DNA from 4 places in the Serratia sp. YWN4 genome. Region 1 is predicted to be linked to each of the others. Evidence: predicted binding sites of a transcription regulator. Region 1 holds the regulator's gene; each other region holds the start of a gene.
The links. Region 1 encodes CRP, which controls carbon source genes, mostly activating them, when cyclic AMP is high. Its sites were predicted from a motif close to ATGTGANNNNNNTCACAT; they were not measured.

Region 1 (4,805 bases):
TACGCAGCAGACCGCTCTGCCATTGCGGCCACAGCCAGATACTCCCGCCAAACACCAGCACGCAGCCAATCAGCGTATCGAGCAGGCGCGGTACCAGAAAATGGGTGCCGTTAAGCGCCAACAATTGCAGGGTATACACCGCGGTGACGGTAAACCCCATCACCGCCAGCCCATAGTTTTTGCGTAATATCAGGTAGGCAGCCAGCGTGATCGCCAGCATGATGCTCAGCGTCAGGTGCTCCGGCAGTTGCAGTTGTAAGAGCCCGGCGGCGATCGCTAACCCGGCCAGCGTGCCGAGGGCACGATGTTGGATCCTGACGCGCGTGGCGTTATAGCCGTTCTGGCTGACCAGCATAATGGTTAGCAGGATCCAATAGGGCTTCGGCAGGTTGAAAATCATACCCAGGCTGCTGCCCACCGCCAGTATGATGCCCAGCCGGGCGGCATTGCGCAGGGCGTTGGACTTCAACGACAGATAGCTCACCACCGCGGGCCAGAACGGTAATCGCGCCTGGTTGGCCATCAGATCGCGCTGATACAGTGGACGCTGGCTGCGTAACAGGCGGGCGATGCGGCTGAAGTGGTAAAAACAGAACTGTCCCACCGGGTTTTCGGCATGCTGCGTGGCCACCTTTTCCAGCGCCGCCAGCTCATTCTTCATACTGAAACGCGCTGAACGCCGGTGATAGAGAATATCGTTGGCCACGATGCGCAAACGCCCGGCAATTACCTGAGCGTTGCGGCGGATAATCGCTTCGGCCTGGCTCTGTTCCACCAGTTTTTGCACTTCTTCTGGCTGATGCAGGCTGACGGTAATGTGTTCTTGCAGATCGAGTGCCACCTGAAAAGTGCGTTGCAGGCGTTTTTGCTCCTGATTATTGGCATGGGGCAGAAAGTTCAACTGCTGATATAACAGGCTGATCAGATCCATCACTTTTTGCTGGCGTTGCAGCAGCGGCGGCAGTGCAGTTTCTGGATCGATGTGCTGGGTCAGCAGCGAATATTTGGCTTCGAAATAGTCTGCCAACTGGATATAGAGCTGGCTCAGGGATTCGCGCATCGGTTGCTCTTTCCACAGTTTGAACCAGAACCAGGTGAACAGCCCGTACCAGGCGGTGCCGACCAGATACAGCAGCGGCGCATGCCAGATCGGCACGTGTCCGGCCATGCTGAGAGAAAAGATGGCGGCGACCAGCGCGGCGGGCAGCAGACGTGCGTGCAGCGGGCTGATTTCACCGCTGACGCCCAGCAACAGCGCCATTGCCAGCATCAGTAAGGGTAACGGGATATGCCACAGCAGCGCCTGTTGCAGCAGCAAACTGCTGAGAGCAAACAGGGAGCCGCCAACGGCCAGACGTTTGAAAAAGCGTTTGTGCGGCGTATCCAACCCGGCGATGTTGCAGCAGGCAGGTACCAGAGAGAACAGCAGGCCGAGTTGCAGGTTGCCCATCAGCAGGAAGAAAACCACCGGCAGGCACAGCACCAGCGTTTGCCGCAGTGCATAGTTGACTTCCGGGTGGTAGATCAGGCGCCGCCACATGATGAATGGGGGGAGTTAAAAAAAACGGCGTATCGCTACGCCGTTTCTTCAATAATTAACGCGTGCCGTAAACGACAATAGTTTTGCCGTGGGCAGAAATCAGGTTTTGATCTTCAAGCATTTTCAGAATACGACCGACGGTTTCACGTGAGCAACCGACGATTTGACCAATTTCCTGGCGGGTAATCTTGATTTGCATGCCATCCGGGTGAGTCATGGCGTCGGGTTGTTTCGCCAGGTTCAGCAGGGTTTGTGCAATGCGGCCGGTAACGTCAAGGAAGGCGAGGTTACCCACTTTCTCTGAGGTGATTTGCAGGCGGTTTGCCATCTGCGCAGACAGGCGCATCAGGATATCCGGATTAACCTGAATCAACTGGCGGAATTTCTTATAGGAAATTTCAGCCACTTCACAGGCTGTTTTCGCTCTAACCCAGGCACTGCGCTCCTGGCCTTCTTCAAATAATCCAAGCTCGCCGATGAAATCCCCCTGGTTAAGGTAGGACAGAATCATCTCTTTGCCTTCTTCATCCTTGATCAGCACCGCCACGGAGCCTTTCACGATGTAGTAGAGCGTTTCGGCCTTTTCACCTTGGTGAATCAGCGTACTCTTTGATGGATATTTGTGGATATGGCAATGAGACAGGAACCATTCAAGAGTCGGGTCTGTTTGCGGTTTGCCGAGAACCATTCGCTGTTATCCTCTGTTGTTATCGCTGCCTTGTATCACAGGGGTCAGAGTTCCCTGTAAAACGTGCTTATAGCCCGGTGTTTTATAGAGTGGCTATCAACAGGTTTTGAGGCATGTTATAGAAATACGCTTGTGCCTTAGCATATTAACTTGCGCCAAGTGCTGCAAGCTACATTCTGTTAACATACCAATATAGGGTCCTTTCCTCGGACATTTCCCTGAAATCGGTGACCTGGAAAGAGTTCTTGCGGCTCTGTTTGTAGCACAGAGTGAAGCGGGTGTCTTGTGTTGTCTCGCTTCAGCATGATTAGCATCAGGTTCCGTTGCCAGTTTCTATGCGAAAGCGTACCCTGATTTTGAGAAATTAACGGGAGTGTACAAAATGCAGGCAAGAGTTAAGTGGGTAGAAGGACTGACATTCTTGGGTGAGTCTGCGTCCGGCCATCAGGTATTAATGGACGGTAACGCGGGCGATAAAGCGCCAAGCCCGATGGAAATGGTCTTGATGTCGGTTGGCGGCTGTAGCGCCATTGATGTCGTCGCCATCCTGCAAAAAGGCCGTAACGATGTTCGTGACTGTGAGGTAAAACTGACCTCGGAGCGCCGTGAAGAAGCACCGCGTCTGTTTACCCATATCAACCTGCATTTTATCGTCACCGGCAAAGGGCTGACCGACAAGATTGTTGAGCGTGCGGTTAACCTCTCTGCCGAGAAGTATTGCTCGGTCTCGCTGATGCTGAGCAAGGCCGCCAGCGTGACCCACAGCTTTGAAATCTGCGACGTTGCCTGAAGCTACCAGAGGTAACTGTGGCAGTGGTTGCTCAATAAATGCAAAAATCGCCGCGCCGTGATGGTTAGCGGCGATTTTTGTGAGTACAGCACGCAGTACTGCGCCTGCGGCAGGCTGTCGATCGGCAACGTCACCAGTTTTTGCTGCAAATGGAAAGGCGTGTTCATCGCCCGCGCGACAATGGTCAGATAGTCTGCCTCCAACACCATATTCAATCCGCATACCGCCGAATCCGAACGAATGGGCCTATTGGTCAATTGCTGATAAAAGCTGCCGAGTACCGATTGCAGCTGTTGATAATAACCCATGTCGGTTTCTGGCAGCAGCCATTTGGCTCCGTACAGTTCATCCAGTGATGTCGCCTGTGCCAGAGGATGCCCGCGGCGCGCAATAATGCAAAACGGGGCTGTGAACAGTGGGGTGCAGATTAAATGTTGCAGCGGCATGTCTGGGGTCACCGTGCCGATGGCAAAATCCAGTTGGCCTGTGTGCAAGGCTGGCAACAGAGTGGAGAGCTGTGCTTCACGGATCAGCAGATTGGCCTGCGGGGCGGAAGCCTTGAAGAGATCGACCAGTTCTGGGAGTACCGTCACGGCCAGTAGCGAGGAGCAGCCTATCGCCACGCTGCCCTGCGAATGCTGGTGCAACTGTTGGATCTCCTCGGTGGCGCGCTGTAATTCCTCAATCACTAATTGCATTCGTACAGCAAAAGTGTGGCCGGTTTCGGTCAACGTCATCCCCTTGCTGCTGCGCACGATCAACTGGGTTTTCAGCGTCTGTTCCAGTTCTTGGATAGAGCGGCTGACCGCCGGTTGAGACTGTGCCAAGGCGCGCGCAGCGCCACGAATACTGCCGCAGCGTATCACTTGCTGAAAGGCTTTTAGCTGCTGCAACTTTGGTAATTGGCGCATTTGTGCCTCTCCTTAATCGCTTAAAACGATAATTTCACCTTGCCCGCAGAAGGAATATCGGCGATGAGAAATCATTCATTAATGATTTTTTGTCGTTTGTGAGGGAGTGGCTGGTGCAGGATGACAGAGGGTTAAGCGCGGTGATTGGCCGCGCCCAAAAGAGTTATTCGATTTTTTTGCCTTCGAGCAGCCGTTGCACCAACGGTGCCATGATCAGCTCCATCGCCAGCCCCATTTTGCCGCCCGGCACCACCAGCGTATTGATGTGCGAGATAAAAGAGCCTTGCAGCATGGCCAGCAGATAAGGGTAATCAATCTGATCCAGACCGCGGAAGTGGATCACCACAAAGCTTTCATCCAGCGAGGGGATGGCTTTGGCGGCAAATGGATTGGATGTATCGACCGTCGGTACCCGCTGGAAGTTGATATGGGTGCGCGAGAACTGTGGTGTGATGTAGCTGATGTAATCCTCCATTGAACGCACGACGGAATCCATCACCGCTTCGCGGGAATGGCCACGCTCGCCGGTATCGCGGACCAATTTCTGGATCCACTCCAGGTTGACGATCGGCACCACACCCACCAGCAGATCGACATGCTTGGCCACGTCGACCTTATCGGCGACTACGCCGCCGTGCAGCCCTTCGTAGAACAACACATCGGTAGGGGCTGGCAGCGGCTCCCACGGCGTGAAGGTGCCTGGCACCTGATCGTAGGGTACGGCTTCATCGTAGGTGTGCAGATATTTGCGCGAACGACCGGTGCCATTTTCGCCGTACTGGATAAAGCTTTGTTCCAGCAGGCCGAAGTTATTGGCTTCTGGGCCAAAATAGCTGATATGGCGGCCAAGATCGCGCGCCTTACGGATGGCCGCAT
Region 2 (4,805 bases), 1.4 Mb from region 1:
TATGGAAGCCGTCGAGGTTGAGCCAGGTACCGGCTTCTTCGCGCAATAAATGCTGATGCGTGGTGTCCATAAGCTGCCGCTGACTGTAACGGCTCAGGCCAAAGTGGAAACGGCCCTGCCATTGCCAACGGCCAAAGGTTAACCGGCGGGTATTGCAGCGTAGGCCATTTTCGCTGGGGAAAATGTACGGCGTGTGCAGGGCGGATAACGGCAGCGTCCAGCGCCCTTGCTGTGCCGATAGCTGGCGATCCGGGTAGTTCTCATGCGGCCCCAGGCCCAGCCATTCAACCGGTGCGGCTGTTTCTGCCAACTGGCAGGTCAACCCGACGCGCGCGGGTGCCGGTATTCCCCAGGCGACATCAACATCTACGCTGATATGCAGTTTCCCCTCACCATCAAGCAGATAGGTTTTGCGGCTGATAAACAGTGGCTGTTGTTGGCTGCTGTAGCTGTGCGTGGTTGAGATCTGCACGCCATGCTCAAGGGTATCGGCGCTGAATGACAGCAGTTGGCTTTCCAGCGCGTACATACCGGCTTTTTTCCAGCGCTCTACCCAAGCGTTGGGATCGATACGCGTCGCTTCGCTGACACCGATATCGTTATCCAGCGGTGCGCGCACAAACTGATCCTGTAGCGGGCTCAATAGCTGCTGCTCACCGTCACGCCACCATTGGGTGAGCAAACCGCTGGTGGTGCAAAATTGCCAGCGCTGCTGGCCATGGGTGATTTCAACCATATCCGGATGAGTGACTAACTGCGGCAGTGGGCCAGTGCTGACATTAGGCAGCGCCAGTGCGTGCGGTAAGCGCCACTGATCCCAGGCGCAGCGATGGCCCGCGTCGGCCCAGACCGTTGCCTTTGGTTGGCGGACTTCGACATTCAGCCACAGCTCACCCTTGCCTTGCACCTGCGGCATCTCACCCAGCACCAGCCGTTGGGTGCCCTGCGGTGGGATCTCCAGCAGCAGATCGCCTTGCGCGATGCACTGCCCGTCCAGCTCCAGCCGCCAGAACAGTTGTTCGTTATCGGTGGCGCGGAACAGATATTCGCTGGTGATATCAAGGGTCAGCGGCGCTTCTGGCTGGTGTTGAAATTGGAAAAACTGCTGCGCACGCTGTGCCTCATACAGCGCGGGATGGGGAGTGCGATCTGGGAACACCAGGCCGTTCAGGCAGAACTGGCGGTCGTTAGGGGTATCGCCGAAATCACCGCCGTAGGCCCAGTAACGCACGCCGTCTTCGCCGGTTTTGGTCAGCGCCTGATCCACCCAATCCCAGACAAAGCCGCCTTGCAAGCGCGGATGTTTACGGAACGCCTGCCAGTAGCGATCAAAACCGCCGAAGCTGTTGCCCATCGCGTGGGCATATTCACACAGGATCAGCGGACGATGCTCATTCGGCAGGCCGATCCATTTTTTGATCGACCACTTCGGCACCTGCGGGAAAGGTTGGTCCTGGTCCACGCGCGCATACATCGGGCAGACAATATCGGTGGCGGCGGTATCGGCTCCGCCACCTTCGTACTGTACCGGTCGGGTTGGATCGCTGCTTTTGACCCAGCGGTACAGGGCGTCGTGCGCGCTGCCGTGGCCGGATTCATTGCCCAATGACCAAATGATAATGCAGGGATGGTTGCGATCGCGCTGCACCATACGCGTGACGCGCTCGCTCAGAGCCGGGAACCATGTCGGATCGTCCGTCAGGCGGTTCATTGGTTGCATGCCGTGAGTTTCGATATTGGCTTCATCCACCACGTATAGACCGTAACGATCGCACAACCGATACCAAAGCGGATGGTTAGGATAGTGCGAGCAGCGCACCGCGTTGAAGTTATGCCGCTTCATCAGCAGGATATCCTGCAACATGGTGGCTTCATCCATCACTTGCCCATGTTCCGGGTGATGCTCGTGGCGGTTGGTACCGCGGATCAGAATGGGCTTGCCATTGACCTTCAGCAGGCCGTCGCTGATGTCGACTTGGCGGAAACCCACGTCATAGGCTTCCGCCTCAATCAATGAATCGTCGGCCGCCAGCAAGGAAACCACGGCGCGATACAGGTGAGGTTGTTCGGCACTCCACAGTGCGGGCTGCGCAACCGGCAAACGCAGGGTGGTGCGATCGTCATAGCAACCGCGTTCGTCAATAATTTCACTTCCGAGTGGTTGCTGGTGTACGGCAGTCAACTGATCACCTTGCCAAAGCTGAACGCGCACGGAACAACCCGCCGTTGGCGATTGAACCTGCACCAGTGCTTCCAGTTCTGCATGATAAAAACCGGGGGCCAGATGCGTGCGCAACTGAATATCGCTCAGATGGCTGCTGGGTTTATGCAACAGGCTGACATCACGGAAGATGCCGCTCATGCGCCACATGTCCTGATCTTCGAGATAACTGCCGTCGCTCCAGCGCAGCACCATCACCGCCAGGCGGTTTTCACCGGGCCGTAACGCGTGGCTCAAATCAAACTCGGCGGGCAGGCGGCTGTCTTGCGAATAACCGATCCAGATACCGTTGCACCACAGATAGAATGCCGAATTGACGCCGTCGAAAATAACTCGCGTCTGCCCCTGTTGCAGCCAGCTTTCGGCAACCTCAAAGGTGAGCGAGTAACAGCCGGTAGGGTTCTGCTGCGGCACATAGGGCGGCGTAACCGGGATCGGGTAGGTAATGTTGGTGTAGATCGGGGCATCGTAACCGGCTATCTGCCAGTTAGACGGCACCTGTAGCGTATCGGCATCGCTCAGATCTTGCTGCAACCACCGTTCTGGCACGGCTTCTGGCTGCGTGAAATAGCTGAATTTCCAGGCACCGTTGAGCAAGGTTCGCTGTGCTGAAGGATGATCGTATCTCGCTTGTTGTTCGCTACGCCAACTGGCAAACGGCGGATGTGCAGGTAAGCGGTTGTAGTGGGTGCAGGCCGGGTTTTCCCAGTCGCGCCGGGCAAGAGTTGAGGCTAATAAGGCAGGAGCAGACGGAATACCAACAGGATTCATGAGGATACCTTGGCTGAAAATGTTACGCGTTCATGATGTGGGGTAACATGAAGGGCAAAGATCCGGTTGTAAAGGCGTTCACGCAGGTAAAGCGAAGAGGATCACAAATGGGGTGCAGCCCGGTAAAACGGGGGCGGGAATCGCTGTTTGTGGCCGCAGGATGCGGCCACAAACCGGCGAAATAATCAGCGGAACAGATGCTCGGCGTGGAAGCGCAGGTGATCTTCCACAAACGTGGCAATGGTGAAATAGCTGTGATCGTAGCCCGGCTGGGTACGCAACGTTAGCGGCCAGTCGAGCTGGCGTGCCAGTTCGGCCAGCTTCGCCGGTTGCAGTTGATCGGCCAGGAACTGATCGCCATCCCCCTGATCCACCAGAATAGGCAGTTTTTCTGCACCGTTTGCCAGCAGGTGGCAACTGTCGTACTGCAACCACTGGCTTTCGTCATCCCCCAGGTAAGCGGCAAAGGCTTTGCGTCCCCACGGAACCTGACAAGGGTTAACAATCGGCGCAAAGGCCGATACGGAACGGAAGCGCTGTGGATTACGCAATGCCATTATCAACGCGCCGTGGCCGCCCATCGAATGGCCGAAGATGGATTGACGATCGCTGATGCTGAAGTGCTGCTGAATCAGCGCGGGCAGCTCATCGCTGATGTAATCATACATGCGAAAGTGCCGATCCCAAGGGGCCTGGGTCGCGTTGAGATAAAAACCGGCCCCTTGGCCCAGATCGTAACCTGCATCATTGGGCACCTCGTCGCCGCGCGGGCTGGTGTCGGGCATCACTAACACCAAACCCAGCTCGGCAGCAATGCGTTGGGCACCCGCTTTCAGCGTAAAGTTTTCATCATTACAGGTCAGCCCAGACAGCCAATACAGCACCGGCGGTGGATTATCATCACGCGGCGGTGGCAGATAGATGCTGAAAGTCATGTTGCAATTCAGGCTGTGCGCCGCGTGGCGGTAACGCTGTTGCCAGCCACCGAACATGCGGTGCTCTTCGAGAAGTTCTAATGACGTGCTCATCTCTCTGCCTCCTGGCTTATTTATCAAAATGGATCACCGAACGGATCGATTTACCTTCATGCATTAAATCGAAGGCGTCGTTGATCTGCTCTAACCCCATGGTGTGGGTAATAAAGTCATTCAGGGCAAATTCGCCATCCATATAGCGCTGCACAATGCCGGGCAACTGGCTGCGACCTTTTACGCCACCGAAAGCAGAACCGCGCCAGACGCGGCCAGTCACCAGTTGGAATGGACGGGTTGCGATCTCTTCACCGGCACCGGCGACGCCGATAATTACCGACTCGCCCCAGCCTTTATGGCAGCACTCCAGTGCCGAACGCATCACGTTGACGTTACCGATGCATTCGAAGGAGAAATCAACGCCGCCGCCGGTCAGCTCAACGATCACTTCCTGAATCGGTTTGCTGTAATCTTTTGGATTGATCAGATCGGTAGCGCCCAGCTTACGCGCCAGTTCAAATTTACTGGTGTTGATATCGACACCGATGATGCGGCTTGCACCGGCCATCTGAGCGCCGATAATCGCCGAAAGGCCGATGCCGCCCAGACCGAAAATTGCTACGGTGTCGCCCGCTTTCACTTTGGCAGTGTTGAGTACCGCACCCATACCGGTGGTGACGCCGCAGCCCAGCAGGCAGACCTCTTCCAGCGGCGCTTCTTTGCTGATTTTGGCCAGCGAAATTTCTGGCACTACGGTGCGTTCCGCGAAGGTGGAAGTGCCCATATAGTGGAAAATCGGCTTGCCGTCTTTGAAGAAGCGAGTGGTGCCGTCTGGCATCAAG
Region 3 (4,805 bases), 450 kb from region 1:
TTGATCGACAATCCATTCGCTGAAGGTTTCAACCGTCACTTCCAGCGGATCGTTACTGCCTGCTTCCGCTGGCGGCACGATGCGGTCTACGGCGGAGTCGACAAAGCCGATATGCTGCTCAACCCAGGCCTGCTCATCCTGCGGCAGTGCGTCGAACACATGCTGCTTCAGTTGGCTGGTGCCGCGTACCATGTTTTCACAGGCGATGATGTTCAGCGGCTGGGTATTGCCCTGCTGATGGCGTTTAACCAGCCCTTTGGCGATCGTCCCGGCGATTCTCGCCAGGATCTGCGGGCCAACGGCGGTGGTGACGATATCCGCGGTGGCGATCAACGCCACAACCTCTTCGCTGCCGCTGTTAACGGCGCTGACGTTGTTCACGTTCTCAACGCGCGCCTGCTCACCCACTACATGAACCTGGTAGCTTTTGCGCTTGTTCAGCTCATCCAGCACCGTCTGGTTAACGTCAGCAAAAGTCAGTTCGGCATGTGCATCAGCAAGCAGCTTGCCGATAAAACCACGGCCGATATTCCCGGCCCCGAAGTGTAATGCTTTCATAGTCCTACCTTTATTAATGGAGAAGGGTGCAGCAAGCTGCACCCTTTAAAATGATTCTGTTTTATCAGGCTTTCTTGCCGCCAAGCAGATCCAACACTTCCTGCACGCTGGTGGTATTCGCCAACCGCTCAATCACGCTGTCGTCATCCAACGCATTGGTCAGGCTGGTGATCACCTGAATATGCTCGTTGTTGCGTGCCGCGATACCAATCACCAGGCGCGCCACTTCATCTTCTTCGTCACCGAAACGCACGCCGTGCGGATACTGGCAGAACACCACGCCGGTGCGCAGCACGCGGTCTTTGGCTTCGATGGTGCCATGTGGCACGGCAATCGACTCGCCCAGATAGGTGGAAGTCAGCTTCTCACGCTCCAGCATCGCCGGAACATACTCAGGCTCAACGTAGCCGCCTTTCACCAGTTGCTCACCGGCAAAGCGTATTGCCTGCTCTTTGTCGGTGGCATGCAGATTGAGGAATACGTTGCTTTCGCTCAGTTTGAACAGGTTCTGCTCACCGGCTTCAAAGCTGTCGTCCAACGTGGCGATCACTTTCTGATCGGTTTCGCTGGTTTTGTTGGCCGCCACCAGACGCGCGGTCAGATCGTTGTACAACTGGCTGTCGAGGAAGTTGGTCAGCGAAATATGCTGGGCCTGCGGCGCATGGCGCATCGCACGCTCGGTCAGATCGCGGTGAGTAATCACCAGATCCACATCTTCCGGCAGGCTGTTAATCGCGCAGTTGGTCACGGAGATATGTTTCAGCCCGGCGTCTGCTACTTTCTTGCGCAGCACACCGGCACCCATGGCGCTGGAACCCATACCGGCGTCACAGGCTACGATGATTTTACGCACGGTGTTCAGATCGCCGTCTGCCGCTGCGTTCGCTGCTTTGCCACCTTTGGACTGTGCTTTCATGTCCTGAATGCGACGGGTCGCTTCCTCCAGGTCGTCTTCTTCTTTCACTTTCGAGGTTTTCAGCAGGAAGCCAGAAACCAGGAAGGAAACCAGGAAGGCTGCGAAGATCGCCGCCAGGTTGGCGAAGTAGGCACCTTTTGGCGTCATGGCCAGCACTGCCAGAATAGAACCTGGAGAAGCAGGGGAAACCAGGCCGCCGTTCAGCACGGTCAGGGTGAACACACCGGTCATACCGCCCAGAATAACCGCCAGAATCAGGCGTGGGTTCATCAGCACGTATGGGAAGTAAATCTCATGGATACCGCCCAGGAAGTGGATGATTGCCGCACCGCCCGCAGACTGCTTGGCACTGCCACGGCCAAAGAACATATAAGCCATCAGCACGCCCATACCCGGGCCTGGGTTGGCTTCAATCAGGAAGAAAATTGACTTACCGGCTTCGGTAGCCTGCTGGATACCCAGCGGCGAGAAGATACCGTGGTTGATGGCGTTGTTCAGGAACAGGATTTTCGCCGGTTCAACGAAGATCGAGGTCAATGGCAGTAGGTTGTTGACCACCATGATATGCACGCCAGCCGCCAGAATCTTGGACAACGCTTCGACCAATGGGCCAATGGCAAGGAAAGCGAGGATCGCCAACAGCATACCGATGATACCGGCGGAGAAGTTGTTCACCAGCATCTCAAAGCCGCTTTTGATCTTACCGTCTACCCAGCGGTCAAAATGTTTGATTGCCCAGCCACCCAGCGGGCCAACAATCATGGCGCCGAGGAACATCGGCATATCGGCCCCGACGATCACGCCCATGGTGGTGATAGCCCCCACCACACCACCGCGCTCGCCGCCCACCAGTTTACCGCCGGTGTAACCGATCAGCAGTGGCAGCAGATAGGTGATCATTGGGCCAACCAGCTTGGCTAACGTTTCGTTAGGCAACCAGCCGGTAGGAATGAATAGCGCGGTGATGATACCCCAGGCGATGAATGCGCCAATGTTGGGCATCACCATATTACTCAGGAAGCGGCCAAAGTTTTGCACTTTAACCTTGATATCTGGTGAAAACATAAAACACACCCCTATTGTTACGCGCTGACAATAAGAGCGCGTGATAATTGTTGTAACGTTCCAGCCATGTTGATGCTGTATGCGAAACGGACTCTACCACGCTCTTTTTACTGCGCGAACCTCTCGACAAATTTGTGATTCACATCACACATAAAACCCCTATGATCAGGCGTTTATAGTGATATAAGTCACATTTATCCAGTGTAAAAAAAGCACAGCAGGTTGTTAATCACACAAAACACAGGAAAAATGAGACATAAATCACATTTTTACCTCGGGTGTTTGTTCTTAAATTGTGACTTTAATCACAATTTATTTTACATACGCTAACCAGAAAATAACCAGAAAGCGCATCTTCCCTGTGGGCACGCACTCCGCCAGCCATTAACCGTGGAGCGAATGAAAGAAAACTACATTAAAAGAATTGATGGTTCGGCGGTATTCCACCTAGTTGAAGTGTAGTACAGAAGTGCAGAGGGGAAGTGTGGCAAGTCATGAGAAAAAATGGGCGTTATGTGGGTAGGCCAACACGTTGGCCCACCCACATCGTTCAATACACAGCGGCGTTTTCGCCTTATTGCATTACCGCCTGCACGGCTTTTTGTGCGTTCAGAAAATCGGGCTGCTTAGCCACCAGATTAGCCATCATGGTGTTGTACTGCGTTGCCTGCTGCTGGCTGCGGAACTGTACGCCGCCATTGTTGAAACTGACCTGATTGCCCTGCGCCTGGAGGAAATCCCCAACCTGCACCAGATCCTGCACGAAGCTGGCCGTAGTTGGAATGGCTGGCATTAAGGCATTGGCCGGTGCGGTGACAATTTTGTCATACGCCTGATTGTAAACCGCTTTCAGATCGTCCGGCTGTTTCAATGCCGCACGCGCGGTATCCGCCTGCGACTTTGCCGACTGGATCTGCTGCCCTAACAGGTTTAACGCGCCCACCGACTGCTTCAGGTTATCGCGCTTGATCATGTAATCCTGCGCGGTGTGGATCTGGTTAATCTGATCCAGCACCGGAGTCAGGCTGGCATCAACCGACTTCGACAACTGCTGGGAAAAACCGACCAAAATGGCGTAATCACCGGCATAGCTGCCGAATTTCTGTTTCTGATCTTCGCTCAGCGTCGGGATGCTCACGCCGCTGCGCATAACCGTATTCTGTAAGTAATCAACGAATGCCTTGCGTTGTTCTGGCTCTTTATCGCCGCAGGCGGTCAGTTGCATAACCACCAACAATGCCAACACCGGTGCCAACCAACGCGCGAAACCTCTGCTCTGGATCCCTACCGCCATGTGACATAACTCCTGTTTAAACGTCTCTTTTATCAGGCTCCATACCCTTTACTGCTCTCCATGCGCCTCTCCCCCTCATCTCGACCAACAGATGCTTCGGGGGCTATAAGAATAGATCAACTGAATGCGATGCGATACGCGATTCGGCTTTCTGGCTACATTGTGTTTCATTTTGCTGGGAGGGATATGGGTATGAAGGTAACAATGCCAGAGAAATAGGGCCGGATCTCTCCGGCCCTGATAGCCGCTAAAACACCAGCGCCTGCCCGTCTTTGCGGCTTTCAGTCGCTGCAATATAGAACCCTTGCGGATCGCGGATAATCGCCTGCGCCCCGCCGAAGCTGTAGGTTTGCAGCGGATCTTCCAGCACCACGTTATGGCCCATGGCCCGCAGCGCCGCCAGCGTATTACGATCCATCGAAGGCTCCACGATCACCTCACGCCCGGCGACGATCCGCCAGCGCGGTGCGTCGATCGCCGCCTGTGGGTTCTGCTTATGCAGCATAATACGCAGCGCCATCTGCAAATGCCCCTGCGCCTGCATCGGCCCGCCCATTACGCCAAACGACATCAGCGGCTGCCCGTTACCGTCCAGGGCAAATGCCGGAATAATGGTATGGAACGGGCGTTTATTACCGGCCACCACGTTCGGGTGTTGTTTATCCAAAGAAAAACCAGCGCCACGGTTTTGCAGGCTGATGCCGGTGCCCGGCACCACTACGCCTGAACCGAAGCCCATATAGTTGGACTGAATAAATGACACCATCATGCCATTTGCATCGGCGGTAGAAAGATATACCGTGCCGCTCTGCGTCGGCGCGCCAAAGGTAAAGTCACCGGCTTTTTGCGGATCGATCAGCGCCGCACGCGTTTTCAGATAGCTGTCACTCAACAGGAGTTCGGCAGGGAACTCCATGTGCTGTTCGTCAGCCACGTAACGTTCGAGATCCGCCAGCGCCAGCTTCATGGCCT
Region 4 (4,805 bases), 970 kb from region 1:
GAAACCGGTATGGTAGGTTCACCTAAGCGTCGCGAAATCGGTCACGGCCGCCTGGCGAAACGCGGTGTATTGGCGATGATGCCTAAACCGGAAGATTTCCCGTACACCGTGCGTGTGGTGTCTGAAATCACTGAATCCAATGGTTCTTCTTCCATGGCTTCGGTTTGTGGCGCTTCTCTGGCGCTGATGGATGCCGGTGTGCCAATCAAGGCTGCGGTTGCGGGTATCGCGATGGGCCTGGTGAAAGAACAAGACAACTTTGTGGTGCTGTCTGACATTCTGGGTGACGAAGATCACCTGGGCGACATGGACTTCAAAGTGGCCGGTAGCCGTGCAGGTATCACCGCGCTACAGATGGATATTAAAATCGAAGGCATCACCCGCGAAATCATGCAGGTGGCTCTGAATCAGGCTAAGGGTGCGCGCTTGCACATTCTGGGCGTGATGGAACAGGCGATCAGCACGCCGCGTGGCGATATCTCTGAGTTTGCACCGCGTATCCATACTATCCGTATCAATCCAGACAAGATCAAAGATGTGATTGGTAAAGGCGGTTCTGTCATTCGTGCGTTGACCGAAGAGACCGGCACTACCATTGAAATTGAAGATGATGGTACAGTGAAAATTGCTGCTACCGACAACGAGAAAGCGAAATTTGCTATTCGTCGCATCGAAGAGATCACCGCTGAGATCGAAGTTGGCCGTGTGTACCAGGGCAAAGTGACCCGTATCGTTGATTTCGGTGCCTTCGTGGCCATCGGCGGCGGTAAAGAAGGTCTGGTACACATTTCTCAAATCGCTGACAAGCGCGTTGAGAAAGTGACCGACTATCTGCAGATGGGCCAGGAAGTGCCGGTTAAGGTACTGGAAGTTGATCGCCAGGGCCGTGTGCGCCTGAGCATCAAAGAAGCGACAGCGCCAGAAACGGCTGCCGCACCGGTTCCTGAAGCAGAGTAACTGTATCATAAGTTTTACAGCTCCTCGCCGTGGGGTTGGGAGCTGTTCTTATCACGTGGGTAGGATATCCGCGTATTAGCAAGCGGAGGACAGGACGTTCATCCAATGTTTGTCTTCGGGAGTGGGAAATGAAGCCTTTCTTGCGCTGGTGTTATGTTGCGACAGCACTCATGCTGGCAGGATGCAGCAACCATGATTGGCGTAAAGACGAAGTTCTGGCTATCCCGTTGCAGCCAACACTGCAGCAGGAAGTGATCCTGGCGCGCATGGAACAAATACTTGCCAGCCGGGCACTGACGGACGATGAGCGTGCGCAGCTTTTATATGAGCGCGGTGTGCTGTATGATAGCCTCGGGCTACGTGCACTGGCGCGCAATGATTTCTCGCAAGCGCTGGCGATACGTCCTGATATGCCGGAAGTTTTCAACTACCTGGGCATTTACTTTACGCAGGCAGGCAATTTTGATGCTGCCTATGAAGCGTTTGATTCTGTACTAGAGCTTGATCCAACTTACAATTACGCGCGTTTAAACCGGGGCATCGCACTGTATTATGGTGGTCGCTTCCCGTTAGCGCAGGATGATCTGCAGGCGTTTTATCAAGACGATCCAAATGATCCCTTCCGTTCGTTGTGGCTTTATCTGGTGGAAAGAGAAATCGATCCCAAGACAGCTACCGTAGCGCTCCAGCAGCGTTATGACAAAGCGAACCGAGGGCAATGGGGATGGAATATTGTCGAATTCTACCTGGGCAAAATCAGCGAAAAAACGCTGATGGAACGCCTCAAGGCAGATGCAACGGATAACACTTCGCTCGCTGAGCATCTCAGTGAAACTGACTTCTATTTAGGTAAGCATTACCTGAGTCTGGGGGACAAGGACACCGCTTCGGCGCTGTTCAAACTGACGGTAGCTAACAACGTTCATAACTTTGTTGAGCACCGCTATGCATTGTTGGAATTGGCGATGTTGAGCCAAGAACAAGACGACCTATCGGAATCGGACCAGCAATAGCTGACGGACATTTATCAGCCTGAATTACATTGGTTTTTTAACCAGAGTAATCGCCTTAACGGGCGAGGGCTTTTTTGTCTGTTTTACAATCTAATTTGAGCCGGTTCACACTTTTCAATGAAAATGACTGAAAATTTTCTCGACGAGTTATGTAGACTGGCTGCCATTATTAATGAGGCACGTGTACATGACTACTGAGTTTGAAACCTCTTTTGCTGACCTGGGGCTGTCTGCTCCAATCATCGCCGCCCTGACCGATCTGGGCTACGAAAAACCATCACCGATCCAGGCTGAGTGTATTCCTCACCTGTTGAACGGCCGCGACGTGCTGGGCATGGCGCAGACCGGGAGTGGTAAAACGGCAGCGTTCTCGTTGCCACTGCTGCACAACCTTGATGCAGCGCTGAAGGCACCGCAAATCCTGGTGCTGGCACCGACCCGCGAACTGGCGGTTCAGGTTGCTGAAGCCATGACCGATTTTTCCAAGCACATGCATGGCGTGAACGTGGTGGCCCTGTACGGCGGCCAGCGTTATGACGTGCAACTGCGCGCTCTGCGCCAGGGTCCACAAATTGTGGTAGGGACTCCGGGCCGCTTGCTGGATCACCTGAAGCGCGGCACCCTGAACCTCTCCAGCCTGAAAGGCCTGGTGCTGGACGAAGCCGACGAAATGCTGCGCATGGGCTTTATCGAAGACGTAGAAACCATCATGGCGGAGATCCCGGCTGAGCATCAGACCGCGTTGTTCTCTGCCACCATGCCGGAAGCGATTCGTCGTATTACCCGTCGCTTTATGAAAGATCCGCAGGAAGTGCGCATTCAGTCAAGTGTGACTACCCGCCCGGACATCAGCCAGAGCTACTGGACTGTGCACGGCATGCGTAAAAACGAAGCGCTGGTGCGTTTCTTGGAATCAGAAGATTTTGACGCTGCGATCATCTTCGTGCGTACTAAAAACGCGACTCTGGAAGTGGCCGAAGCGCTCGAGCGTAGCGGTTACAACAGTGCTGCACTGAACGGTGACATGAACCAGGCTCTGCGTGAGCAGACTCTGGAACGCCTGAAAGATGGCCGCCTGGATATCCTGATCGCCACCGATGTGGCAGCCCGTGGTCTGGACGTTGAGCGTATCAGCCTGGTCGTGAACTATGACATCCCCATGGATTCAGAGTCTTACGTTCACCGTATCGGCCGTACCGGCCGTGCTGGCCGTGCTGGCCGCGCGCTGCTGTTCGTGGAAAATCGCGAACGCCGTCTGCTGCGCAACATCGAACGCATCATGAAGTTGACCATTCCAGAAGTAGAGCTGCCGAACGCAGAACTGCTGGGTGAGCGCCGTCTGGCCAAGTTTGCCGCTAAAGTGCAGCAGCAGTTGGAAAGCAGCGATCTGGATATGTACCGTGCACTGCTGGCTAAACTGCAACCGGCAGAAGATCTGGATATGGAAACCTTGGCCGCAGCACTGCTGAAAATGGCTCAGGGCGAACGTCCTCTGATCCTGCCACCGGATCCGGTGTTCAAACCACGTCAGCGTCGTGAGTTCAACGATCGTGACGAACGTGGCGGCGAGCGTCGCCGTGACGCACGTCCAGACGGTGCACGCCCAGATAGCCGTGATGGCGCTGAGCGTCCACGTCGCGAACGTCGTGACGTTGGTGAGATGCAGTTGTACCGCATTGAAGTGGGCCGTGATGATGGGGTAGAAGTTCGTCATATCGTTGGCGCTATCGCTAACGAAGGCGATATCAGCAGCCGTTACATCGGTAACATCAAGCTGTTTGCTTCCCACTCCACCATTGAACTGCCGAAAGGTATGCCGGGCGAGATCCTGAATCACTTCACTCGTACCCGCATTCTGAACAAGCCGATGAACATGCAATTGCTGGGCGATGCACAGCCACATGAACGCCGTGAGCGTCCTGCTGGCGGTAACGGCGGTGAGCGTCGTGGCGGTGCTGCTCGTCCATTTAATGGCGAGCGCCGTGAAGGGTCTGCTGCTCCGCGTCGTTCTTTCGGTGAGCGTCGTGAAGGTGGTAATGCTGCCGGTGGTGAACGCCGTGGCGGCAAGCCAGCACCACGCCGTGACGATGCGGCACCTGCTGCACCACGTCGCCGTTTCGGTGATGCATAATTGCTGATTTAACCGCTCGCGGTTAATCGCATCAGAGACCAGCCTTCGGGCTGGTTTTTTTATGTTCGAAATCCTAATTTATGCCGTTAAATGGCGTATGATTCGCAAGGTTTATTTTACGGATGTCATGCACGGGAGATGCCATGAGCTGGCAGCAATTCAAATCTCAGTATCTGGTGCGTTTTTGGGCGCCTTTACCGGCGGTGATGGCCGCCGGGATCCTTTCTACCTATTACTTTGGCATGACGGGCACTTTCTGGGCGGTGACCGGTGAGTTCACCCGCTGGGGTGGCCACGTGTTGCAATGGTTGGGTTTTCAGCCGGAGCAGTGGGGTTATTTCAAAGTGATTGGCCTGCAAGGTTCACCGCTCGAGCGTATCGATGGCCGGATGATTATCGGCATGTTTGCCGGTTGTATCGCCGCCGCGCTGTGGGCGAATAACGTCAAGCTGCGCATGCCACAGCACCGTATCCGTATTGCACAGGCGCTGTTGGGCGGCATTATTGCCGGTTTCGGCGCACGCCTGGCGATGGGGTGTAACCTGGCGGCTTTCTTCACCGGGATCCCACAGTTTTCATTGCACGCCTGGTTCTTTGCGCTGGCGACGGCCGCAGGTTCTTACTTCGGGGCGAAATTCACCCTGTTGCCGATGTTCCGCATCCCGGTCAAGCTGCAAAAGGTCAGTGCTGCCGCACCGTTAACG

Region 2: a site for CRP is predicted at 3,082-3,099, ahead of ACX9GT_RS08545 (beta-galactosidase). Genes of this name have one in related genera too.
Region 3: a site for CRP is predicted at 2,789-2,806, ahead of ACX9GT_RS25080 (PTS mannitol transporter subunit IICBA). Genes of this name have one in related genera too.
Region 4: a site for CRP is predicted at 2,064-2,081, ahead of yrbN (protein YrbN). Genes of this name have one in related genera too.

The regions. Positions count from the first base shown of each region.
Region 1 covers NZ_CM147696.1:367,659-372,463, forward strand. Annotated here, with positions in the region: gene ACX9GT_RS01665 (YccS/YhfK family putative transporter) at 1-1,540, opposite strand, end outside; gene crp (cAMP-activated global transcriptional regulator CRP) at 1,596-2,228, opposite strand; gene ACX9GT_RS01675 (OsmC family protein) at 2,611-3,018, shown strand; gene ACX9GT_RS01680 (LysR substrate-binding domain-containing protein) at 3,021-3,929, opposite strand; gene ACX9GT_RS01685 (phosphoribulokinase) at 4,093-4,805, opposite strand, start outside.
Region 2 covers NZ_CM147696.1:1,811,697-1,816,501, forward strand. Annotated here, with positions in the region: gene ACX9GT_RS08545 (beta-galactosidase) at 1-2,992, opposite strand, end outside; gene fghA (S-formylglutathione hydrolase) at 3,178-4,020, opposite strand; gene ACX9GT_RS08555 (S-(hydroxymethyl)glutathione dehydrogenase/class III alcohol dehydrogenase) at 4,037-4,805, opposite strand, start outside.
Region 3 covers NZ_CM147696.1:5,457,076-5,461,880, forward strand. Annotated here, with positions in the region: gene ACX9GT_RS25075 (mannitol-1-phosphate 5-dehydrogenase) at 1-558, opposite strand, end outside; gene ACX9GT_RS25080 (PTS mannitol transporter subunit IICBA) at 623-2,539, opposite strand; gene ACX9GT_RS25085 (DUF3053 domain-containing protein) at 3,114-3,833, opposite strand; gene ACX9GT_RS25090 (gamma-glutamyltransferase family protein) at 4,081-4,805, opposite strand, start outside.
Region 4 covers NZ_CM147696.1:4,935,546-4,940,350, reverse strand. Annotated here, with positions in the region: gene pnp (polyribonucleotide nucleotidyltransferase) at 1-957, shown strand, start outside; gene nlpI (lipoprotein NlpI) at 1,086-1,970, shown strand; gene yrbN (protein YrbN) at 2,088-2,168, shown strand; gene ACX9GT_RS22710 (DEAD/DEAH family ATP-dependent RNA helicase) at 2,158-4,101, shown strand; gene yedE (selenium metabolism membrane protein YedE/FdhT) at 4,245-4,805, shown strand, end outside.